Regions from separate parts of the Gottfriedia sp. ABJ_BB2_2 genome, predicted to be linked through region 3. Evidence: predicted binding sites of a transcription regulator. Region 3 holds the regulator's gene; each other region holds the start of a gene.
The links. The regulator LexA, encoded in region 3, represses DNA repair genes until DNA is damaged. The targets are predictions, from matches to a motif close to CGAACATATGTTCG.

Region 1: ACX6U0_RS15360 (YqzH family protein) is a predicted target of LexA. The motif match lies at 4,151-4,164, and genes of this name have one in related genera.
Region 2: recA (recombinase RecA) is a predicted target of LexA. The motif match lies at 4,170-4,183, and genes of this name have one in related genera.

Annotation. Positions count from the first base shown of each region.
Region 1 covers NZ_JBVFKR010000007.1:48,592-56,941, forward strand. The annotation lists gene ACX6U0_RS15330 (FtsB family cell division protein) at 424-819, shown strand; gene ACX6U0_RS15335 (hypothetical protein) at 1,067-1,384, shown strand; gene tatC (twin-arginine translocase subunit TatC) at 1,444-2,172, opposite strand; gene ACX6U0_RS15345 (metal-dependent hydrolase) at 2,391-2,993, shown strand; gene ACX6U0_RS15350 (hypothetical protein) at 3,070-3,504, shown strand; gene ACX6U0_RS15355 (DUF2653 family protein) at 3,517-3,813, shown strand; gene ACX6U0_RS15360 (YqzH family protein) at 3,876-4,070, opposite strand; gene ACX6U0_RS15365 (Y-family DNA polymerase) at 4,238-5,500, shown strand; gene ACX6U0_RS15370 (YolD-like family protein) at 5,689-6,021, shown strand; gene ACX6U0_RS15375 (DUF1659 domain-containing protein) at 6,104-6,328, shown strand; gene ACX6U0_RS15380 (DUF2922 domain-containing protein) at 6,346-6,561, shown strand; gene ACX6U0_RS15385 (Cof-type HAD-IIB family hydrolase) at 6,960-7,793, shown strand; gene ACX6U0_RS15390 (hypothetical protein) at 8,051-8,233, shown strand.
Region 2 covers NZ_JBVFKR010000001.1:753,862-762,211, reverse strand. The annotation lists gene ymfI (elongation factor P 5-aminopentanone reductase) at 1-244, shown strand, start outside; gene ACX6U0_RS03890 (DUF3388 domain-containing protein) at 357-1,145, shown strand; gene ACX6U0_RS03885 (helix-turn-helix domain-containing protein) at 1,166-2,083, shown strand; gene pgsA (CDP-diacylglycerol--glycerol-3-phosphate 3-phosphatidyltransferase) at 2,159-2,737, shown strand; gene ACX6U0_RS03875 (competence/damage-inducible protein A) at 2,762-4,012, shown strand; gene recA (recombinase RecA) at 4,269-5,309, shown strand; gene rny (ribonuclease Y) at 5,810-7,381, shown strand; gene ACX6U0_RS03860 (TIGR00282 family metallophosphoesterase) at 7,573-8,350, shown strand, end outside.
Region 3 covers NZ_JBVFKR010000001.1:578,711-587,060, reverse strand. The annotation lists gene ACX6U0_RS03125 (DMT family transporter) at 1-124, opposite strand, end outside; partial or broken gene ACX6U0_RS03120 (L,D-transpeptidase) at 374-547, opposite strand; gene ACX6U0_RS03115 (CBO0543 family protein) at 690-1,136, opposite strand; gene ACX6U0_RS03110 (hypothetical protein) at 1,277-1,399, shown strand; gene ACX6U0_RS03105 (GNAT family N-acetyltransferase) at 1,366-1,698, shown strand; gene ACX6U0_RS03100 (GNAT family N-acetyltransferase) at 2,198-2,722, opposite strand; gene ACX6U0_RS03095 (hypothetical protein) at 2,940-3,383, shown strand; gene ACX6U0_RS03090 (GyrI-like domain-containing protein) at 3,510-4,136, opposite strand; gene lexA (transcriptional repressor LexA) at 4,221-4,868, opposite strand; gene ACX6U0_RS03080 (YneB family resolvase-like protein) at 5,009-5,665, shown strand; gene ACX6U0_RS03075 (DUF896 domain-containing protein) at 5,726-5,965, shown strand; gene tkt (transketolase) at 6,105-8,108, shown strand; gene sirA (sporulation inhibitor of replication protein SirA) at 8,249-8,350, shown strand, end outside.

The DNA.
Region 1 (8,350 bases), on a different contig from region 3:
TACCTCCTATAATGTGTATTATAATCGAACTCTTCCTAAAATGGTAATGAGATGGTTTCGACATTTGGAAACATAAAAAGATCCCTATCAAATTGGGTGATAGGGATTGGGGGGATGTGTATAACATGATTACTAAAATTTAACTGTTTAAATTTTCAGTTAATTTAAATTAAATATACACGATATAAAAATACTCGTCAATAACTTTGGTTAAAATTTTTAAAATATTCTAAAAATAAAAAAGAGACTTTACAATTCCTTAATTATGCCGATTAAATGTATGTGCAATAACTCGACAAAATAACGGTACTTTAGTGATAAATATACATTTTTTTACTTAATTTACCTTTTTTCTCTTTTCTATTAGTTTATTAATTGGTACACTAGACTAGAATAATATTTTTGAAAGTGAGGTAGTTATACGTGAAGGCAGAAGCACGAAATTTATATAGTCCGCATAGAGAAGTAATAAACAAGCCTTCTCGTAATCAATTTCCACAGGTTCAAAAAGGGAAATCAATTCGACTACATAGACTTGTATTAGCTCTATTATACTTGTCTTTATTTGTAGTAGCTGGAATTTACTGGTTTAGTCAACATCAAATCGTTTCAGCAAAACAAACTGAATTACATAAGCTTCAAGAAGAACAAAAAAAATTAGCAGTTACAGAAAGAACACTAGATAGACAGATCAAACTGTTAAATAACCCTGACTATATAGCAAATTATGCTCGCGATGAATATATGTTCTCTAAAAAAGGAGAAACAATTATCATCGTACCAAAGTCAAAAGAAGAACTAGAACAAAATAATAAATAGTATGTACTTTAAAGATTCTCATTCTTATGGGAATCTTTTTCTATTTCTATTATAGAACGATTGTTCTGTAAATGCAAGTAAAAAATCGAACATACGAATGGGTGTTTCGTGAATGAGCAAATTATTCCTATTTTCTTACAAATGTCCTTTTTTTGATTCTAATATCCTATGATTTCTACAAAAAATTCACTATTCTGAAAAATGCTTCTTTGTTATAATTTATATAAGCTTAAAAAGGAGGATTAACATGTTGAAAAAGTTCATTTATGTATTTGCTATTTTAATTGTACAACTGATTTTGACGTTCCTTGTTAGTGTTCTTTCGGATTCATCTCCTGGTAATTCTGCTATTATGATAGGATTCGCAACGACAATCGTCCTTTATTGGAGAAGCGCAAAAAAACAAAGTTATACACCTTTCCAACAATATCAGTGGTTACGTGCTGTGGGTTTAGAATTAAATGAGTTACATAAAGATTTTAAAAGAAAGTTAGCAATAAAAGCTTCGCTAATGTATAGTTTCTCTGGTTTAGTTGTTACTTTGTATTCGTCTCAAATCTTTTAAAATGTTAGTATAAAAAAAATGGACAAGCATCCTTCATAATGCTGTCCATTTTTTTATTGCTAATCTTGTACTAATTGCTCGCGTTTCATACGTCTTCTATATGCAAAAGTAGAGACGATGATACTACATTCATAAATGATTAGTAAAGGGATGCTTGTCATCATGTCTGATACAAAATCAGGAGGTGAGATTGTTGTCCCGATAATAATTAAAATGAAGTATGCAAATCTTCGTGATTTACGTAAAAATGCTGGTGTTATGATTCCGATACTTGTTAAAAAAAGAATAATAACCGGTAAATCAAAGAAAAATGCAAATGGAATCACTAAATTAAATAAAAAGCTAAAATATCTTTCTGCAGTAAAAGTAACGGTTACGAGTTCAGAACCTATTTCTGTTAAAAATGCTAAAACGTTTGGAAAGATAAAGTAATACCCAAAGGCCATGCCGCAAATAAATAAAATAAACAGTGCAGGTATGTATAGCATCGTTGTTTTTTGTTCTTTTATATGTAATGCAGGTTTGACGAACGCCCATAATTGATATGCAATGACTGGAATACTACACGCTATAGCAAATACGCCACCAATCATAAAATAAATCCAAAGGACATCACTAGGACCTAATGCCAATAGCTTTTCATTCAGGCCTCTTACTAGAAAATGAAAAATATCTTTTGTAAAATATAGACCAATTCCTAAAAATAAAACGAATGAAACAATTACTTTTATTATTCGATTTCGAAGTTCATCTAAATGATCAATGACACTCATTTCTTTTTCTTGCATATTTTCCCCCAACGCAAACTGTGAAAGTATTTTATGATAACATCTTAGTTTCCTTCATTTTGTCAGAAAAAAGTACAATCGTCAATGAATATAAGGGACTTTTAAGAATCAAGTAATTTCCAACTTTTTCTTATATAGTAATAGGCATTCTAATCTTGTCCGACTATAATGAGTTATATGAACATTTATATTAGTTAAGACAAGGAAGGTATGTAATATTGGATGGAAAAAGTCATGTAATTGTAGGATTATTCGCAACAGGAGTAACAATGTATGCAACAAACAATGATGCAATGACCGTTCCACTTATTGTTGGTGCAATCAGTAGCTTGGCTCCAGATTTAGATCATCATAACGGTTCGTTAACGAAGAAAGTGTCTACACCGCTTAAGATTCTATTTAGCTTTTTATTTTTAGCAGTTTCTTTATTTATTGTTATGAAAACGGGGAAGTTGATCTATTCAGGATCATGGATTTATGGTATAGGAATATTAGTTCTATTTCTATTTTGTATTAGCTGGCTACGGAATTTAAAAACTATTTTAATGCTGACTGGTTTATTAATTTCATTTATAGGTTGGTTTGCTTTTTATGGAAATTGGTCAATCATCGCACTTGGGCTCTTTATTGCTATTTCTTCAAGGTTAAAGCATCGCGGTCCGACCCATTCTCTTTATTTTTTAGCTATTTGGAGTGGTATTTGTTTTCTAATTCAAAAAGACCTACAAATTGATGGCCTATGGTTGGCCGGGACAGTCGGGTATTTTTCTCATCTTCTAGCTGACCAACTGTTTACAAAACAGAGTATTAAGTGGTTATAGTTTCTTCTTGCTTACATTTTTTTATTGAAAACATCCATACTAAAAAGGATGTTGATAATGAAAGAAGGGGCATATTTTGAAGAAAACAAATTTTTGGTTTTTTGCTTGTATTATGGGTCTTATTTTAACTTTTTCAGTTCCAGTTAATGCAAGTAGTCAGTTTTACAATCAAACTGTGAAAGTTTCTGCAAAAACGAGTTTATCTAATAAGCAATCATCGATGCAATATGCAGCAAGAAGGTCTTATCGTTCAAATAGAAGCTATCGTCCAACTGCTCCAAGATCTAATTATCGTACACCTGGAAGTACAGGTAGGAACTTTTTAGGATATGCGGGTGCTTTTGGAATTGGATCATTATTTGGTTCGATGTTGCATCCTTTTGGTGGTTATTATGGCGGACAACAATTTGGATTTTCATTTTTTAGTCTTTTATTTGATATATTAATCATCGTTGCCATTATATGGTTTGTAAAAAAAATCTTCCGTAGAGGAAATAGAAATCATTATTAATTGAGGTGACTGATGAAAATCTATCTAAATGAACAAGACGTGGCCAATGCAATTTGTGTATTTGTTGCCGATTTAGAACGAGTCCGTCCTGAAGAAGTACAAATTGAATTTGTGTTCAATGAAGATGAAGGAGTAAGTTGTCTAGTTAAAATGTATAACCGTAACTTCAATTACGGGGAACAACAAATGTCAGATGCCATCGGTTTTTTTCTTGATGAAGTACATCGATTTTCTTCTCATTCTATGGAAATTATCATTCATTTTAGTGAAGATGAAGGAATCACAAGCGAAGTATCATTTACATACTAATAAACCCGAGATGAACGAATTGTTCTATCTCGGGTTTTTCTATTTTTAAGCTCACTCAGACGTTAGGCATAATTTGTTACGTATTCGTAAACAATATCTTGTACTAATTCATGTAACGAACGTTCGCTTTTTTCTTGCTCAGCTAAAATTTGTGTGTACAGTTCATCCAGCATATCAATTGTAATCCACTCTTCATGTTCTCCCCCATATTGCGTTAATGCTCGCTTTATCATTAGCTTTACAAACTGTCCATCCACTTACATCGTTCCTCTCTCTCGAGTTAGTTTAAGTATATCCAAATTTTTCAGTACTTCATAGCGAAAAAATAAATTGAAATAGAACGTATATTCGTTTAATATATGTTTATAATAAAAAATAAGAACATAAGTTCTGCTATTTTTTGGAAGAATTGGGAGTGATATGTATGAGCGTTTGTTATGAAGAGTTACCACATCATCGTATATTATGCATCGATATGAAAAGCTTTTATGCAAGTTGTTCTGCGGTCATGCTCGAATTAGATCCATTAACATGTTACTTAGCAGTTGTTGGAGATGTTGAAAGGGAAGGAAGCATCGTATTAGCAGCTTCACCACAATTAAAAAAGGAATTTGGTATTAAAACAGGTTCACGAGTGTTTGAAATTCCAAAAGATCCACGTATTAAAATAGTCAATCCATCAATGGCAAAGTATTTAGAAATATCAACAAATATTGTGAAGTTATTAAATGAATATGTGCCATTAGAGGATCTGCATGTATATAGTGTTGACGAATGTTTTTTAAAGGTTGATGGCGTGAAGAAATTATGGGGCGATGCGTGGGAAATTGCTGAAAAAATTCAAGCTGACATTTTAGCGCGTTTTAAATTACCATGTTCAATTGGGATTGGTCCTAACATGTTAATGTCAAAGCTCTGTCTGGATTTAGAAGGGAAAAAGAAAGGTATTGCAGAGTGGACATATGAAGATGTAGAAAAAAAGCTATGGGAAGTTAGTCCGCTTAGTGAAATGTGGGGGATTGGTCGAAGAATTGAACGCAGCCTTAATTCAATGGGGATTTTTACAGTAGGACAGCTAGCAAAATACCCACTTCACCTGCTTGAAAAGAAGTTTGGTGTGATGGGAAACCAACTATATCATCATGCGTGGGGAGTGGATCTCTCTGAGCTTGGTGCGCCAATTATGAATGGGCAAATTAGTTTCGGAAAAAGCCAAATATTGATGAGAGACTATACAAAAGTAGAAGAAATTAAATTTGTTATTCGTGAAATGTGTGAAGAAGTAGCACGACGTACTCGAAATGCCAAAAAGGCAGGCAGAACAATTACATTAGGAATCGGATATAGTCGCGAGGAGTTTGGCGGAGGATTCTCTCACGCATTTACAATGGATGAACCAACAAATATCACATCGGACTTATATGAAGTTTGTATGAGACTTTTTGATCAATATTACGAAGGGAAAACTGTGCGACAAGTACTCATTACTCTTTCCAATATTGTCAGTGATGAATTGATGCAACTAAATTTATTTGACCAGAAAAAGCCTCAAAAACGAAATCTAGGCTACGTGATGGACGCAGTAAGAAAAAAATATGGCTCCAATGCACTTCTCTGGGCAGTCTCCTACGCAGAAGGCGGCACGGCACTTGCTAGAAGTAAACTAGTAGGAGGACATAAAGGGTAACAAGAAAAGTGGAGGCAAATAGCTCTGCCCCGACAAGCATAAGACGGAGAACAATGAAAGTTGCTCTTTACTTTCAATGTTATTCGACTTATGACCTCGAGGGGCAATTTGCCGGAACTAGACAGAAGAAAAGTGGAGCCGACTGTTCAGCTCCGACAAAGAATGATAAATAAAAGGAGAAGATTGAAATGATTCGTGACCGAGGTACGATCAAATGGACGTCAATGATGTTACCTGAACATGTAAAGATGCTTCGCGACTGGAAAGTGTCACAAAACTATGAACAGCAAAAAGATGTAGATGAGCAGTTATTAGAAGAGATGAATCGCCATCTTCAGCAAGCTGTTTTTGAAGATGAAAGTGTACAGATTACGTATTATAAAGATCACCATCATCATAGTGTAAGTGGAAAAGTAGGGAAAATTAATTTACACCAAAATAGACTTTCTATATACGAGGAACAAGCAGGTTATATGGAGCTAATACTAAGTGATATTGTTGATGTAAAGATTGGAACGTGAAGATGAAAAGCATAAATATTGTTTACATTAGCGAAAAATAACTCCCTTATTTTTATATATACAACGAAAGGGGGAGTTGGAAATGGCGCAAATCGCTACTCAACAACTAACATTGTATGTAAATTTACATGCAGGAAAAGATGCAGAGGGGAAAAACATCATCAAGAAAAAGGTATACAAAAATGTAAAGGTCGGTGTGGATTTAGAGAAGCTAATCCTGGTTGGTAATGCACTGGCATCACTTCAAGATTTACCTGTGGCAGAATTAGAAGTATTAAGTAACGGAGTGCTTTTAAACAATATATAGAAAAGGGGAGATGGAAGATGATCCAAACATTAGAATTAAAATTTTTAAATGAACAAGAGAAAATTGTTACATTAACTGTCGATAATCCTACGGTTCCGGTTAATCCAGCACTAGTCAAGCAAGTAATGGATAAAATTGTAGCAAATAATGTCTTTACCTCATCCGGTGGAACTGTAGTAGCAGTACAAAGTGCGCGTCTAATTGGTAAAGAAGTCATCGATATTGAGCTCTGAAAAAATGAAACGTCAAAAAAAGTAAAAGATGCTTCACAAGCTGAAATGAAAATGTAAAAAATGGAAGCAACACGACAAACTGAAACCTCCTTGCCAATGCAGGAGGTTTTAGTTTGTAGACAATAACGAAGAGATTCAGACTGATTGAAAACGTTTGTCTTTCGAGGCGCAAGCCGGATGAGGAGCGGAGTTACCCTAGACGGTAATGAGCACCACAAGCAGGCGAAGTAACGAAGAAAGCGAGCGTTTATCAACAGTCTGAACCCTCCTTGCCAATGCAGGAGGTTTTTTTATGCGTTATAATAAGAATGAATGGACGAATAAATATGTTTTTACTAGCAATTAGTGAATACTTAGGCTTAAGATAGTAATAGAATAGTAGAAAAGGAGCGAACGACATGGCATTGATTGCAATTGATATGGATGGCACGCTTGTAAATGGTCAGAATGGAATACCAAAGGAAAACGTAGAAAGCATTCGAGCTGCACAAAAGGAAGGAATCCATGTTGTCATTTCTACAGGTAGAATGTACGAAAGTGCAAAAGAAACTTTAGATGAAGCAGGTTTAACTTGTCCGATTGTTTGTTTAAATGGATCTCAAATTTATGACAATGAAGCCAATATTTTGCATAATGATTCAATGGATAAAGAAGTATTTGCAAAGACATTGGCAATTTGTGAAGAGGAAAATAAGACATTTATAATCAGTACAAGTGAAGGTTCTTTTACTAAATGTCGCGATACTTTATATGAAGAATTTTTTACGGATAAGGAAACTGGAAAAGTTCACAAAGTAACGGCTACTTTAAGAAAGGTTCGTAATTATACATCAGTAGAGGATTTTAAAAATCTTGACGTATATAAGATTTTATTTCTTTCGAATGATCCAGAAGTCATTAATAGGATTCGTCTAAGACTTATGCAAGAAGAGAATTTGTTAATCACTTCTTCGCATTCAAATAATGTTGAGATTAATGCAGCAAATGTAAGCAAAGGAGCTGCACTGCTAAAGCTTGCACCAATTTTAGGTGTAGATTTAAAAGAGAGTATGGCAATTGGAGATAGCTTTAATGATGTATCTATGTTTAATCGCGTAGGTTTTTCAGTGGCTATGGGGAATGCAAAAGAGGAGCTTCAGCGCCAATGTGCGTTTGTGACCAAAACAAATGATGAAGCAGGAGTAGCACATGCGATTTATCATTTTTTAAGTCAAAAACAAAAACAGAACTAAATAAAATGTAAAAGCCTTATCCTTTAACGGATAAGGTTTTTTTTGATTTAAAAAGACTTTTCTATTTTGGGGAAGGCCTAATACTTGTTTATAAAGATTTCTATTTTGTTTACCATCGGGATCGTGAATTTTAATAGGAAGGAAATCAATTGGTTAAAAAACTAGTAAAGGGAAATCTCCCTAGTTATAGAAAGTAATCATTAGATATTGAAAAATTCATAAGAAGTGATAAACCAATTTAAAGGAGAGTGGAATCAATGCAATCAATTATTGGCTTTTTCCCAATATACTTTCTTATTTTTTATATTGGAATACCAGTAGCTATTGTCTACTTTTTTTATAAGAAATATGAACGTCTAGCGAAAAAAAGGAATGTTGAATTAGAAAAACAAACAGAAGCACTAGAAAGAATTGCTAGTATCATGGAAAGGTCTACGTAAGCCGATTTCTAATATTAAGAGCATGAAGTACGATTCACGATTAGTATAATATCCTATACAATCCTTAGCCCTTTCGAAGGTTTAAGGATTTTTATTTTTTTATGAAAATAAACAACT
Region 2 (8,350 bases), 180 kb from region 3:
ATTAGCTAAAGAGTTAGGACCAAGTGGAATTCGTGTAAATGCTGTAGCACCCGGTGCTGTAAAAACGAATATGTTAAATTCATTTAGTGAAGAAGAATTACAAAGTATAGCAGACGAAATTCCATTAAATAGATTAGCCATTCCAAATGAAATAGCAAATACTACTCTATTTCTTATTTCCGAACAATCTTCGTATATAACCGGCCAAATTCTAGGAGTAAATGGCGGATGGCACACTGCCTAGTGAATGTAAGTCTTGAAAGTTTGTTAATTCACATATTTTACCTTTTCTATTAGGGTAAAATCGTTTATTATAAAAGGTAGAGTAAAAGTAGTTATAATGAGGGGGTATAAGTATGCAGTTAGTTGAATGGTACTTTGAGTATGAAATACATAAGAATCGCCCTGGACTACTTGGAGATATTGCTTCACTTATTGGTATGTTAGGGATTAATATTTTAACAATTAATGGTGTTGATACGATGAAGCGTGGCATGCTACTTGGTTGTGAAAATGATGATCAAATTACTAGATTTGAATCAATTTTAAATACAATGGACAATATAACTATAATTAAATTAAGAAAACCGACACTTAGAGATCGTTTAGCAGTTAGGCATGGTACATATATTCAACGCGATGAAGATGATAAAAAAACATTCAGATTCGTTCGTGATGACTTAGGGATGCTAGTAGATTTTATGGCTGAGTTATTTAAGATGCCAGGACATAAGCTAATTGGAATTAGAGGTATGCCTCGTGTTGGTAAAACTGAATCAATTGTAGCGGCAAGCGTTTGTGCAAATAAACGTTGGTTATTCGTATCATCAACGTTAATAAAGCAAACTTTAAGAAGTCAATTAATAGAAGATGAGTATAATGCTGAAAATGTATTTATTATAGATGGAATACTATCTCATAGAAGAGCAAATGAGCAACATTGGCAATTAGTTCGTGAAATCATGGCAATGCCTTCTGTAAAAGTAGTAGAGCATCCTGACGTATTTGTGCAACAGACTGAATACTCATTAGAAGATTTTGATTACATAATAGAACTAAGAAATGATGAAAACGAAGAAATTAAATATGAACTAGTAGACCAAAATAAAGATGGACACAACTCGTTCTCAATGTTTGATTTTTAAAGTTAGTTGGGGTGTAAATTGTGACAGAATTAGGAAAAATATTACGAGAAGCTAGAGAAGCTAAAGGTTTATCGATCGATGATGTGCAAGAATTAACAAAGATACAAAAACGCTATTTAGAAGCGATTGAAGAAGGTAACTATGAAATATTACCTGGACAGTTTTACGTACGTGCTTTTATACGTCAGTATGCAGAAACAGTAAATGTTGATGTTTCTAATTTCTTAGTTGAAAAAACAACTGTAGAAGACTCGGATGAAGGGTCGAATCATGTAGAAGAAGTTAAACATGAGGAAATACCAACACGTTCTTCAAAACTTAAAGAACCATTAGGTGTGAATGTGAAGTCATCACGTGTAATGGATTATTTACCAAAGATATTAATTGCCATACTGATTATTGGCATTTGTATTCTAATTTATGTGATGTTCCCAACAAAAGATAACGATAACAATTCTGCAAATACAAATCAATCTAATTCAAATTCAGAAATTGAAAAACCTGAAAATAATGTTTTAGATGAAACAAATAAAGATGACCAAGAAACAAATGAAGATACTAAAGATGATGCTACTATGGACGAAGAAAATCCACCAGAAGAAGCGACTCAAAAAATTACTGTAGATTCTGCTGAAGGTAAATATACAACTGTTTCATTAACTGGAACTGAAGTATTTAAACTAGAAGTAATTGGCGCTACAGGTGATGTGTACCTAGGTATTAAAAATAAAGCTGGATCATCACTGTTTGCAGGTATGATTAATAAATCTAAAAATCAAACTTTTGATTTTACTGATGAAGAAGAAGTAACTTTAAATATTGGTGCAACACAGGCTGTTGAATTAAGAATCAACGATGAAGTATTTGAATTCCCTGTTAGTCCATCGGAATCAGTTCACCAATATATTACGATTAAAAATTTAAAAATGAATCAATAGTCATCTTCAAGATGGCTTTTATTCATTTCTCATAAATTAGCTTCATTTTTTAGAAAGTTTTGGAGGTTTTTTACCATGAATTTACCAAATAAGATTACAGTATCAAGGGTATGTTTAATACCACTATTTATGATTGTTGTGTTAATTGACTTTGGATGGGGGAATGTTACGTTACTTGGTGATTCCATACCAGTTAATCATCTCGTAGGCGCGGCTATCTTTATTCTAGCATCCGTTACTGATTTTATAGATGGTCATTTTGCACGTAAATATAACCTAGTAACAAACTTTGGGAAGTTTTTAGACCCCCTTGCAGACAAGTTACTAGTTTCTTCAGCATTAATTATATTAACTGATTTTCATTATGTACCAGCATGGATTACAATTGTGATTATTAGCAGAGAATTTGCCGTAACTGGGCTAAGAATGATTTTGGCTGGTTCTGGTGAAGTACATGCGGCAGCAATGCTTGGGAAAATTAAGACATGGGCTCAGATTGTCGCAATTTCAGCTTACTTCTTACATGATTTCCCATTAAACTTCTTACCATTTTCAATTGCTGACGTATCTCTATGGGTTGCACTTTTCTATACGGTGTACTCTGGTTGGGATTACTTCTATAAAAATAGAGAAATTCTTATTAAATCAATGTAAGCTGTATGAATTGGAGGAAATGATATGAAAAAGGCTGAAATTATTGCGGTTGGAACCGAGCTTCTTTTAGGCCAAATTGCGAATACCAATGCTCAATTTTTAGCTAAACACTTGTCTACTTTAGGTTATCACCATCATTTCCAAACTGTCGTAGGAGATAATGCAGAACGACTAAAGCATGTATTAGATGTTGCTACATCCCGTAGTGATCTCATCATATTAACTGGTGGGCTAGGGCCAACTAAAGATGATTTAACAAAGGAAGTTGTCGCTGAATATCTAAATGAAACATTAGTCATTCATGAACCTTCATTGCAATTTATCGAACAATATTTCATAAAAGTAAATCGTCCGATGACAGAGAATAATAAAAAACAAGCTTTGGTTATTAACAACGCACATGTTTTAATGAATCATAATGGAATGGCTCCTGGGATGGTTTATGAAGCTGAAAACAAACAATTCGTTCTTTTGCCAGGTCCCCCAAAAGAAATGATTCCAATGGTAGAAAATGAGTTAATTCCTTATTTCTTAAAAGGAAAAGAAACTAACACAATTGTATCAAAGGAACTTAAGTTTTTTGGTATTGGTGAGTCTATTTTAGAGACAAAGATTATTGATTTACTTGAAAATCAGTCGAACCCAACGATCGCTCCTTTAGCGAGTGAAGGTGAGGTTATGCTTAGAGTTACTGCAAGTGCAGAGGATGAAGGAGCTGCTAATAAATTAATAGAGCAAGCTGAACATCAAATTAGAGAACGTGTTGGACAATTTATTTATGGCTCAAATGGCGATAATTTGTTCATCGTACTTTCAAAAAAATTAAAAGAACACAATCTATCAATTTCAGCAGCTGAAAGCTTAACAGGTGGATTGTTTAGTAAAAGAATGACAGATATTCCTGGTAATTCGTCAATCTTTAAAGGAAGTATTGTATGTTATTCAAATGAAATGAAACAAAATCTATTAAATGTGCCAAAGGAATTACTAGATAAAGAAGGTGCAGTGAGTATTGAATGTGCTAAGTCATTAGTTGAAAACATTCAAAGTATCTCTCGAAGTGATGTTTCTATCAGCTTTACTGGGGAAGCGGGACCAAATGCTGCAGAAGAAGTACCAGTAGGAAAGGTTTATATTGGTATTAAAATAGCTAATGCTCCTACCATTGTAAAAGAATTCCAATTTAGCGGAAGTAGAGAACAAATTAGGCTTTCTAGCGTGAAAAACGGAGCAAGTTTACTCGTGAAATTAATTAATGAAAGTCAAGACTTATAAATCATAACTGTATATTTTATAATAAAAAAGCTCGGTTAAATTGCCGAGTTTTTTAATTTTTACGTACTTAATTTAATAGATTTTTAGTTTTATAGTCGTTAAAATACGAAACAAGCGTTTCTATTCTGAGAAATTCTACTTTAAATATAAAAAATATCGAATAAATGTTCTATTTTTTTGTTGGCAAACGAACAAAAAACAGTTATGATATAAATATAAGATATATAAATGGATTGTAATTTGAGGAGGAAAACAAATGAGTGATCGTCAAGCTGCTTTAGAAATGGCTTTAAAACAAATAGAAAAACAATTTGGTAAAGGTTCAATTATGAAGCTTGGAGAGCAAACTGATCGCCAAATTTCAACTATTTCTAGTGGATCGCTAGCACTAGATGTAGCATTAGGTGTAGGTGGTTATCCAAGAGGTCGAATTATTGAAATTTACGGTCCTGAGAGTTCAGGTAAAACAACTGTAGCGCTTCATGCGATTGCAGAAGTTCAAGCTCAAGGTGGACAAGCGGCATTTATTGATGCTGAGCATGCATTAGATCCTATTTATGCTCAAAAGTTAGGCGTCAATATCGATGAATTATTATTATCTCAACCAGATACAGGGGAACAAGCACTTGAAATTGCAGAAGCATTAGTTCGAAGTGGTGCAATCGATATTATTGTTGTCGATTCAGTTGCAGCTTTAGTTCCAAAAGCTGAAATTGAAGGAGAAATGGGAGATGCACACGTAGGTTTACAAGCTCGATTAATGTCACAAGCATTACGTAAGCTTTCTGGTGCAATCAATAAATCAAAAACAATTACAATCTTTATTAACCAAATTCGTGAAAAAGTAGGGGTAATGTTCGGTAACCCTGAAACAACACCAGGTGGCCGTGCGTTAAAATTCTATTCATCTGTACGTTTAGAAGTGCGTCGTGCTGAACAGTTAAAACAAGGTAATGATATTGTTGGTAACAAAACGAAAATTAAAGTTGTTAAAAATAAAGTAGCGCCTCCGTTCAGACAAGCAGAAGTGGATATTATGTACGGAGAAGGGATCTCTAAAGAAGGAGAAATCCTGGATATAGGTTCTGATTTAGATATCGTTCTTAAGAGTGGAGCTTGGTATTCATATAATGAAGAGCGTCTTGGACAAGGGCGTGAAAATGCTAAGCAATTCTTAAAAGAAAATAGAGATATTCGTGATACTGTTAAAGCATCTATTCGTGAGCACTATGGTTTAGATAAACCTGTAACTGTACCTGATGAAGATGAAGATCAATTTTCTTTATTAGATGAGTAAGCTTTTGAAATGATGAATTAACTACTTAGTATTATTTATCTAAATAGTTAGTTGTTTAATTTAGTAAAAAGCGGGTGCTTCCGATGAGCACTCGCTTTTTTTCTGACATTAAAAGAAGGTGTATTTTAGTAAGTTTTTCTCATTATAGGATTGTAGCAATGAAACCAATTTAATAAATAATGGGATAGATTTATAAATAGTATTGAATAAATAAAGACGAATTTTTTCCTATATATTTTTCTTTTGTAGTATAAAATTTTAAATTTCATGTATGAAATCTAGTAAAAATGTAATAAATATTGATAAATCAAGCAAGTAAGCAGGTTACAAGGCTTGACATCATTTGGTAAGAGATTTAATATTTAAGTGTATATTCTAAAAAAATATTACTTTGAAATGAAAAATTGAATTTTAATGTGCTGTATGTTGATGCAATTTATTAATACAATATACAAGCCGACAAAAATGAAACTAATTAAATAGCAAGAGGAGGTGAAATCATGGGTGCACAAGATATAATTTGGATCATCTTCGTATTGCTTGCCACTTTCGGAGTCGGTTACGTTGTTGGATTTTTTGTTCGTAAGTCCATTGCAGAAGCTAAAATTAATGGCGCAACTAATCATGCAAATCAAATTATTGAAGATGCTAAACGTGATTCAGAATCAATTAAGAAAGAAGCTTTATTAGAAGCAAAGGACGAAATCTTCAAAATTCGTACAGATGCAGAAAACGAAATTCGAGATCGTCGTAGTGAAATACAAAAGCAAGAAAATCGTTTGATGCAAAAAGAAGAGAATCTTGACCGTAAAGATGATGGACTTTCTAAACGTGAGTCTGTACTTGAAAGAAAAGAGGAATCTCTTGTTTTAAAACAACAGCAGATAGAAGAACTGGAAAGCAAGATAGAGGCATTAATTGCTGCTCAGCAAGAAGAGTTAGAACGTATTTCTAGCTTAAATCGTGAAGAAGCAAGACAGTTAATTCTTTCTAAAGTCGAAAATGAGCTATCCCATGAAACAGCAATTTTAGTTAAAGAAACAGAAGCTCGTGCAAAAGAAGAAGCTGATAAGAAAGCAAAGGATATCTTATCATTAGCAATCCAGCGTTGTGCTGCAGATCATGTTGCTGAGACAACAGTATCTGTTGTAAATCTTCCAAATGATGAAATGAAAGGTCGTATTATCGGTCGAGAAGGTCGAAACATACGTACTTTAGAAACATTAACAGGTATTGATTTAATTATTGATGATACGCCTGAAGCTGTTATTTTATCAGGTTTTGATCCAATTCGTCGTGAAACTGCGAGAATTGCATTAGATAAATTAGTACAAGATGGTCGAATCCATCCAGCTAGAATTGAAGAAATGGTTGAAAAATCAAGACGTGAAGTAGATGAGTACATACGTGAAGTCGGTGAACAAACTACTTTTGAAGTTGGCGTTCATGGAATTCACCCAGACTTAATTAAAATATTAGGTCGTCTGAAATTTAGAACTAGTTATGGTCAAAATGTGTTAAAGCACTCAATGGAAGTTGCAAATCTAGCGGGTCTAATGGCAGCTGAGCTTGGCGAAGATGCAAAGCTAGCTAAACGCGCAGGATTACTTCACGATATTGGTAAAGCAATTGACCATGAAGTAGAAGGTAGCCACGTTGAAATCGGTGTTGAACTAGCGACTAAGTATAAAGAACATCCAGTAGTTATTAATAGTATCGCATCTCACCACGGTGATACTGCTCCTACATCAATTATTGCTGTATTAGTAGCAGCTGCCGATGCATTATCTGCAGCTAGACCAGGTGCAAGAAGTGAAACATTAGAAAACTATATTCGTCGTTTAGAAAAGCTAGAAGAGATTTCTGAATCGTATGAAGGTGTTGAAAAGTCATTCGCTATTCAAGCTGGACGTGAAGTACGAATCATGGTGAAACCAGATACGATTGATGATTTACAAGCTCATAGATTAGCAAGAGATATAAGAAAACGTATAGAAGATGAACTGGATTATCCAGGACATATCAAAGTTACGGTTATTCGTGAAACTCGCGCTGTTGAGTATGCAAAATAAAGTGGCAATTGCCACTTTATTTTCTTTTATGTGAAATAATTGGAGCTCCAACTATGCAATCTGATCTTTATCATGGATGAAAGATTTTGATTGTGCTAGTAAAGGAGCTTTTCATATTTTTGGGTAATATATAGGTAAGATATTTGTATGTTCAATGAACAGGACATGCAAATTTGGAAGGATGTAAAAAGATGAGAATTTTGTTTATTGGTGATGTAGTAGGTTCAAATGGTAGAGATATGGTAAAAACACATTTACAGTCTTTAAAAAGGAATTTTAGTCCTTCAGTAACGATCATAAATGGTGAAAATGCAGCACATGGTAAAGGGATTACAGAGAAAATCTATCGTGAATTTTTAGAATTAGGTGCGCAAGCAGTTACACTCGGTAACCATGCATGGGATAAAAAAGAAATATTTGAATTTATTGATCACGCAAAGTATCTAGTAAGACCAGCAAATTACCCAGAAGGTACACCTGGAAATGGTCTAGTATTTTTAAACTTTAATGATGTTGAAATTGCAGTGATTAATCTACAAGGAAGAACATTCCTACCAGCAATTGATTGCCCGTTTAAAAAGGCCGATGAATTAATCAAACTAGCAAAGAAAAGAACGAATATCATTTTTGTCGATTTCCACGCAGAAGCTACAAGTGAGAAAATAGCTATGGGATGGTATTTAGATGGCCGAGTAACAGCAGTTGTAGGTACGCATACACATGTTCAAACAGCCGATGAAAGAGTCTTACCTGAGGGAACTGCATTTATAACTGATGTTGGAATGACTGGGCCATATGATGGAGTGCTTGGGGTTACAAAGGATGCGGTATTAAAAAAATTCTTAACAAATCTTCCAGTACGCTTTGAAGTAGATGAAGGAAGAGGTCAGCTTAGTGGTGTAATCATTGAGTTAGATAAGAATTCCGGAAGAGCAAAATCAATAAAACGTATCCAAATTAATGATGATC
Region 3 (8,350 bases):
AAAGCATTCGGTAAAAGGCAGTGATCGAGGCAGGTGCGTCTGCTAATTTCACAAAGATTGCAGAAGTAGAAAGTGCAAATACTGCAAAAAATAAAAAAGCATATGATATAAGCGGTGATTTCAAATGATTCCCCCCAGTTTGTATTCGGTTTCAAGTTTACTATTAAATTAGTATAGAATATTTATAGAATTAAAAAAAGTATTAGATTGATTAGTTTGGATACGAACCATATTATGTAATTAATATACAAAAAACCCCTATTACTTGTTTAAGTAATGGGGAGCTTTGCTTTACCAATATTCATGTAAGTAGTTTATGTTTGGAATCATCTTTGAATGACCACGCCAGCTCCAATTGAAACTCTGGATGATACCCAAATGGTCCGCCTGGATTTGGATCCTTATTGATAATTGTATAGGTTCCTGCTGGTGTTGGCGTCAACATTTTACCAACACCAATAGGGTAAGTTTTTAGTAGTTGGCTGCCATCAAAAAGTTTTAACTGATGTCGAGACGTTGATATATGAATCCAAATACCCAAAATCATCAACTCCATTTTTAACTAGTATATGAAGTCAATTAGGCAAGTGTTCAATGATAAATATATAGGTATTAGTATCATTCAATAAAAAAACACCTACTATGAATCAGTAGGCGTTTAATGTTTCATGTAAGAAAAGTTGAAATTGTTAATTTGTGAGGTTTAACTTTTTTAAATAAAGATAAAACCAATATGCTATTGTAAAAGGAATTACATAGGACAAAATCGTCCAATATATGCTCCAACCATTTCCGTAATTTACATTTTCTACAATCAGGTAGCAGTATTCTAAACCTGTTGTAAATAGTGAAAGTAAAATAATCAAAATATAAGGATGTTTGTATTTTTTTATAAAGTAAATTAAATAGCAACCTAATACAGGATAAAGTCCAATATTAAATGGCATCTCGGAAAGTGGGTGATCAAAGGGCTGTACTTTCCAAAGTTCAAAATAAATCCCAATATCATTTATTGTATATGCAAGAAAAGAACCAAATGGAGCGATGAGAACTAAAAGAGTTTTATCTTTAAGGTTTAGATGAAATATAAAAATAATCCAAGGAATCACAAATCCAATGATAAAATTTAATGCCATATGTTCTCATTTCCTTTTTATTTTAGCATTTCCTTTTTTGTATATGTTTAATCTTTTGGGAGCAGTATGCAGTTATTAGAGAAATTGAGATAAACAAAATCTATGAAATGAAATAACCCAAAAAGAAGGATAAGAATAGAATGAAAATTAGACCAGCAACATTACTAGATTTAAAAGAAATCATGTTCATTGAGGAAGAAGTCATAAAAAGCAAAAGTAGGAAGATGATATTAGAAAGTCCATTATTCAAAATAGATGTGTAGTAGGAAGTATTGATGAAAGTATTTGTGGCTTCCTGATATTTCATCATCATTTTTTTGGACAATTTTTTGTTGAGTTAGTCATTGTGAGTCCGAGGAAGAGAAGACGTGGAGTTGCAAAATGCCTATTAAAATATATAGAAGAATACTGTCAAACTAGTAAAATTTTTTCATCAACAAATCAATCAAATCTGCCAATGCAGGAAGTATTTAAAGCATTAGGTTATGTAGAGAGTGGGATTATTCACAATTTGGACGTAGAGGATCCTGAAATTATTTATGTAAGACTAATGAATGAATAAATTGGAAAAAGAAAAAAGTAGATTTGTCAATTTATCTTCTGACTTTGTTGATATATAAACTAGTCAATGAAAAAATTAATATCATGTTGATTTCCACTACAGGATGCTCGCTTTCCGAGGGGCGAGACCTGAGCCTCCTAAAAAGGTAGGCATGCTAAAACCACGACGTCCTGTCGTAACGCATGCATGACCCACATCCTGTGGGCCCCCTGCGGGGTCTCAGCCTTCCCGCACTTCCCACAGGAGTCGATCAACATCCGTTCCAATCAACTTATTCATAAGAAAATGATTTTCGATTTAACTTTCCTCTAACTATTAATTTTAAAAAGATATCATCCTTTACAAAACTTAATAATAAAGTTGAATTCATTTTTTACCATGCGGATTTGTAGACCTGGTATAAGTAACATGATTCTTAGCATTATATTGTTCAATAACCATTTATTTTCCATTTTGACATTTGTATTATTTAACAAATTGAGAAAATAAGTAGATTTGTCTACTTATTTTCTTTTAAATCTCCAATAGGGTATTCAAAATAAGGTTCATCTTGATTTGAGTCTTCGAAGTATTTTGTTCCTTTATAAATAAAACCTACTTTTTCAAGGATTTTTAAGGAGCCAACATTTTTAATGTTTGCAGAAGCCGTGATCAAATGGACGCTACCGTGTTGTTTAGCAAGTTCTAGGCAAGCTTTAACTGCTTCAGTTGCATATCCTTTTCCCCATGAGTTTTTATTGAAATGGTAAATTAATTCTACTGTGTCGAGATTCCCAGATATATTAAAACCTGCTGCACCAATAATATTGCCAGAAATCTTTTCTTCCACAGCATAAACTGATAAACCTGTTTTTTCATGGCATTTACGATATCCGATTATGATTTGAAATAAAAATTCCTCAGTTGTTGAACCACTGCAAAGGGCCATAACATCGTCATCACCCCAAAAGAACTTTGTTGCTTCAAGATGTTCATCTTCAAATGTTCGTATCGATAATCGTTTAGATTCATAAAGTATAGTCATCACAAAAGATCCTTTCAATTTTATTGAAAATATGTATTCCTTTTTAATTATTCATCTAAAGTTATCAAATCTCCTATTATGAGCTATTTTCTATTGTGAAGATTTAGAAATACAGTAAACTTTTAGAAAACTTTTATTGCTTTTATTCTATTAATCTATGTGAAATGAATAGAATATATAAAAACTCCAATTAAACTTGGGGAGGAGAGGGCAGGTTATGGATTTTAAAAAGGAATTCATATTAAAAACAAAAGAAATTTATAAAGAAACAGTATCAGAGAATCATGCCTATACAAAACTTTGTAATAAATTCGAGTCTTATTTTACTGATTTGAAAGTGTCCTTAAAGAAAGAAATAGAAGCAGCTGATGGTGAGTTTGATATATTGATAGATGAATTTGCGTCAACAAAAGTAGTATTTTTCGATAGAGAGCTGGAAATTAAAATTGATGAACCATTAATTGAAGTTCTTGTTAAGTATTTTGATGATATTACGAATGAGAATATAGAAAAAACGATAGATATAATTGAATATAAAGATGGTGCATATAATAGTCAGGTGTTTCAATCTCCAATTACTAGAAATATTATTGATAATTATTTAGCAGTAGCTTTCCGTGAAGACTTAGAAAAAAATGTTTCAAAAAAAAATTTTGAATAACATTAATGATTCGCACAAACTTGATTAAATTTATTAGGGGAGTTAAGTAAGTCATAATTTCCATGAATTAAAAAAATCAAAACAAAAGAGCCTGGATCGCCAAGCTCTTATTTTTTTGAATTAAGATTAAAGTTTCTTTACATTAAACCGTAAAACTGTTTTTAATTTTTCAGGCGGTGTTTTTCGAGCATCAGAAATATAAATTTCCTTATGGGTTTTTTCAAGTCTTTCTAAGTTGTTTTGAGCACAAAATTCTTCCATTTTAGCAAAAGTTGCTGGTTCAAGATCATAGCTTCCATTATGCATAGCTTGGACACATAGTCCTTCTGTTATCGTTTCGAAACAGACCTTATCAATATCCAATTGAGACTTTTTTTCTTTAACACTATTAACGGCAAGCTCAAAAACTTCTTCTGTTACAAAATCCGGTTGTCTAATCATTAGTTTGTAAACGAGATGGTCTTTAATTAAATAGTTCAATTTCCTACCTTGTTCATCTAGATCCCAGAATCCTTCTAATGGAAAAACTGTATATTCATAATATCCATCGGGTGTAAACCCTTTCTTTGGCATCATTCTTACAGCATAGGACAATGAATATAAAGCTTCAATATACTTTGTGAACTGTTCGGAATTCGGGTTACCAGTTCCATTCATTGTGAAATATTTCATCGATGGTACGTCAATAACGGCAGGATCGTTTTTAGGTAAATAAACTTCTTTTAAATGTTTTCTCCATTCAAACTTACTCATTTTAAACCCCTTATTATTTAAAATTAGAAATATGTAAAGATAATAAAAAGGCAATCACAGTTTATGTCATTGCCTTCAAATTCATTAATGATATGTACGGTATACACCAATTACTTTACCTAAAATTGATACTTGTTTTAGTAAAATAGGAAGTAGAGCGTCATTTTCTGGTTGTAGTCTGAAATGATCACTTTCTTTATAGAAGCGTTTAACAGTTGCTTCGCTATCTTCAGTCATTGCTACAACAATTTCGCCATTTTCAGCAGTAAATTGCTTTTTCACAATTACTAGATCTCCATTTAAAATCCCAGCATTCATCATACTGTCACCTTCAACTCGAAGCATGAAAACTTGTTCATTTGCAGGTGCAACACTAGTTGGTAATGGAAAGTATTCTTCAACATTTTCAACTGCAGTAATAGGAATACCGGCAGTAACTTTCCAAATCACAGGAATATTCATAATGTCGCTATATATTTCACTGTAAACAGCTTGAGCTTCATTTACTACTGGGCTACTGTCTCCCAGAATTTCGATAGCACGAGGCTTAGTTGGGTCTCGGCGGATAAATCCTTTTTGTTCTAATCTTTCTAAATGTCCATGTACAGTAGAGCTAGAAGCTAGTCCAACAGCTTCAGCAATTTCTCGAACTGATGGTGGATACCCTTTAACTTTTACTTCATCTTTAATATACTCTAGTATTTCAGCTTGTCTTTTAGATAACTTATTCACGTAAATTTCCCCCTTACCTGTAAAGTAGATAATACGTTCCTCTTTATTTTTTTAATTATATCATGATAGGATAATATATACAAACGTTAGTTCGTTTTTTTCGAAAAGTAGTTTTCATGTTCGTATGGGGGTATCAGCTAATGAATGCAATTATCTATGCAAGAGTAAGTACAGCAAAGGATTCACAAGAAACATCACTACATAGACAAATAGTTGAGCTGTCTGACTTAAGTGAGCGGATGGGAATGTGTATTCTAAAAACAATAAGCGAACAAGCAAGCGGCTATGTTGTGGAAAGAGAAGGTTTAATAGAATTATTTGAAACCATTAAAGAAAATAAAATAGACGCTATACTTATTCAAGATGAAACACGTCTTGGTCGTGGACATGCTAGAATTGCCATTTTACACTTTCTAAAAAAAGAGGGAATTAGACTTTTTACATCTTCTCAAAATGGCGAATTTCAATTAAGTGAAAGTGATGAAATGGTTCTTGAAATATTAAGTATTGTAGAAGAATACCAAAGAAAAATACATAATATGAAAATTAAAAGAGGTATGAGAAAAGCTGTTGAAAATGGTTATAAACCAGAGAGAAACTTAAAAGGTAGCATAAATGGCGGAGGAAGAGAGAAAAAAGAATTGCCAATTACAGAGATTGTTCGCTTACGTCAAAATAATTTAACGTTTGAGGAAATTGCAGCTACTTTAAGAGGATTTGGTTATGATGTCTCTAAAGCAACGGTTAATAGAAGATATAATGAATACATTGATGAAGTATCAAGGATTGAAAGCTAAGCAAATTTATTGTAAGATATGATAATTGAATCGTATCATTCAATGAGAGGAGAAGGTAAGATGGTTTCACCTAAAACTTTAAATAGGATCAATGAATTATCAAAAAAGTCTAAAACTGATGGATTAACTCCAGATGAAAAAATAGAGCAAGAAAAATTAAGAAAAGAATATTTAGCTGATTTTCGTTCTCGTATGGTAGATGAATTAACTTCTATTAAAATAGTAGACGAGAAAGGTAACGATATTACACCTGCAAAGTTAAAAGTTGCAAAAGCAATTCGAAAAAGGAATTTACACTAAGCGGAAATATTTATTTCTGCTTTTTTTCTATTTTATGACAAGAAGTTCTAAAAATTGTTAAAACTAAGTGATAGTTATTGTAATAAATCATACGAAACTATATGATAATATTTATGAATAAACTAAAGGAGCGAAATTTATGTCTACTAATATTGAACAATTAGCAATTAATACGATTCGTACATTATCAATTGATGCGATCGAAAAATCAAATTCAGGTCACCCTGGAATGCCAATGGGTGCTGCACCAATGGCATATGCATTATTTGCAAAATTTATGAATCACAATCCAAAAAATGCAAAATGGTTTAACAGAGACCGATTTGTGTTATCAGCAGGTCATGGTTCAATGTTACTATATAGCATGCTTCATTTATCAGGTTATGAAGTTACAATTGAAGATATTAAAAACTTCCGCCAATGGGGTAGTAACACGCCTGGTCATCCAGAGTTTGGACATACACATGGTGTAGAAGCTACAACTGGTCCTCTTGGACAAGGTATTTCAATGGCAGTGGGTATTGCATTAGCAGAACGTCATTTAGCAGGTACATATAATAAAGAAGATTTAAATGTTGTTGATCATTTTACATATACAATTTGTGGTGATGGAGATTTAATGGAAGGTGTTTCAGCTGAAGCAGCTTCATTAGCTGGTCACTTAGGTTTAGGAAGATTAGTCGTTCTTTACGATTCAAATGATATTTCTTTAGATGGAGAGTTAAATCGCTCATTCTCTGAAAGTGTAGAAGATCGTTATAAAGCCTATGGCTGGCAAGTTATTCGTGTTGAAGATGGAAATAATTTAGATGAGATTAATGCTGCAGTTCAAAAAGCTCAGCAAGAATTATCTCGTCCAACTTTAATTGAAGTTAAAACGACGATTGGTTACGGTTCTCCTAATAAATCAGGTAAATCTAAATCTCATGGTGAGCCACTAGGTAAGGAAGAAACAATTTTAACTAAGCAAGCTTATGCATGGGGATATGAAAATGCATTCCATGTACCAGAAGAAGTTTATGCTCACTTTAATAATGTGATTGTTGAAGCTGGTGCGAAAAAAGAAGCAGAATGGAACGCTACTTTTGCTAAATATGAAGAAAAATATCCAGAACTTGCAGCTCAATTAAAAAATGCAATTGAAGGTAACATTTCAACTAATTTAGAAGATGCACTTCCAAAATATGAATTAGGTAAGAAAATTGCGACTCGTTCTTCATCAGGTGAAGCAATCAACGCAATTGCAAACGTATTACCTAGCTTCTTCGGTGGTTCAGCTGACTTAGCTGGTTCAAACAAAACATATATGAACGGTAAAGGTGACTTTACTAGAGAAAGCTATGATGGTCGTAATATTTGGTTTGGTGTACGTGAATTTGCAATGGGAGCTGCATTAAACGGAATGGCGCTTCACGGTGGACTAAATGTATTTGGTGCTACTTTCTTTGTATTCTCTGATTACTTAAAACCAGCAATTCGTCTTGCTGCTCTAATGAACTTACCTGTAACTTATGTATTCACACATGACAGTATTGCTGTTGGTGAAGATGGACCAACACATGAGCCAGTAGAACAATTAGCTTCATTTAGATCAATGCCAAACATTAATGTTATTCGTCCAGCAGATGGAAACGAAAGTTCAGCTGCATGGAAAATTGCTGTTGAGGCAAAAGACACACCAACAATGTTAGTTCTATCTCGTCAAGATTTACCTGTTTTAGAAGGTACGACATCTGATATTTACGAGAAAGTATCTAAAGGTGCTTATGTAATTTCACCAGCTAAACAAGACAAAGTGGATGTAATTTTAATTGGTGCTGGTAGTGAAGTTCAATTAGCTGTAGGTGCACAAGAAAAATTAGCAGCAGAGGGAATTTCGGCTTCAGTTGTATCAATGCCTTCTATGGATTTATTTGAGAAACAATCTGAAGAATATAAGCAATCAGTTCTTCCAAAAGAAGTTACAAAACGTGTTGCTGTTGAAATGGGTTCTTCATTCGGATGGCATAAATATGTTGGATTTGAAGGAGAAGTACTTGCGATTGATACGTTCGGTGCTTCAGCTCCAGGTGGATTATTAATGGAGAAGTTTGGATTCACTGTAGATCATGTTGTTGAAGCTGCTAAAAAAGTATTAGGCTAATAGGTCAAATAAATTAAAAATGTAAACGAAAAAATAATATTCGACAAAACTAGTTGATATTCTATTCCTTAAAAAGACAAATATTTTAGGTGGAATTTTATATAATTTCCTTACTGATAGTTGTTAGGAGTGGACAAGTTATGCGAGAATATAAAATTTATTTAATAAGTGAACCACTTTCTATAGAATTTTATGGTAGAGAGCATAAAATATATCAACTAGTGAACGAATATTATTACTCG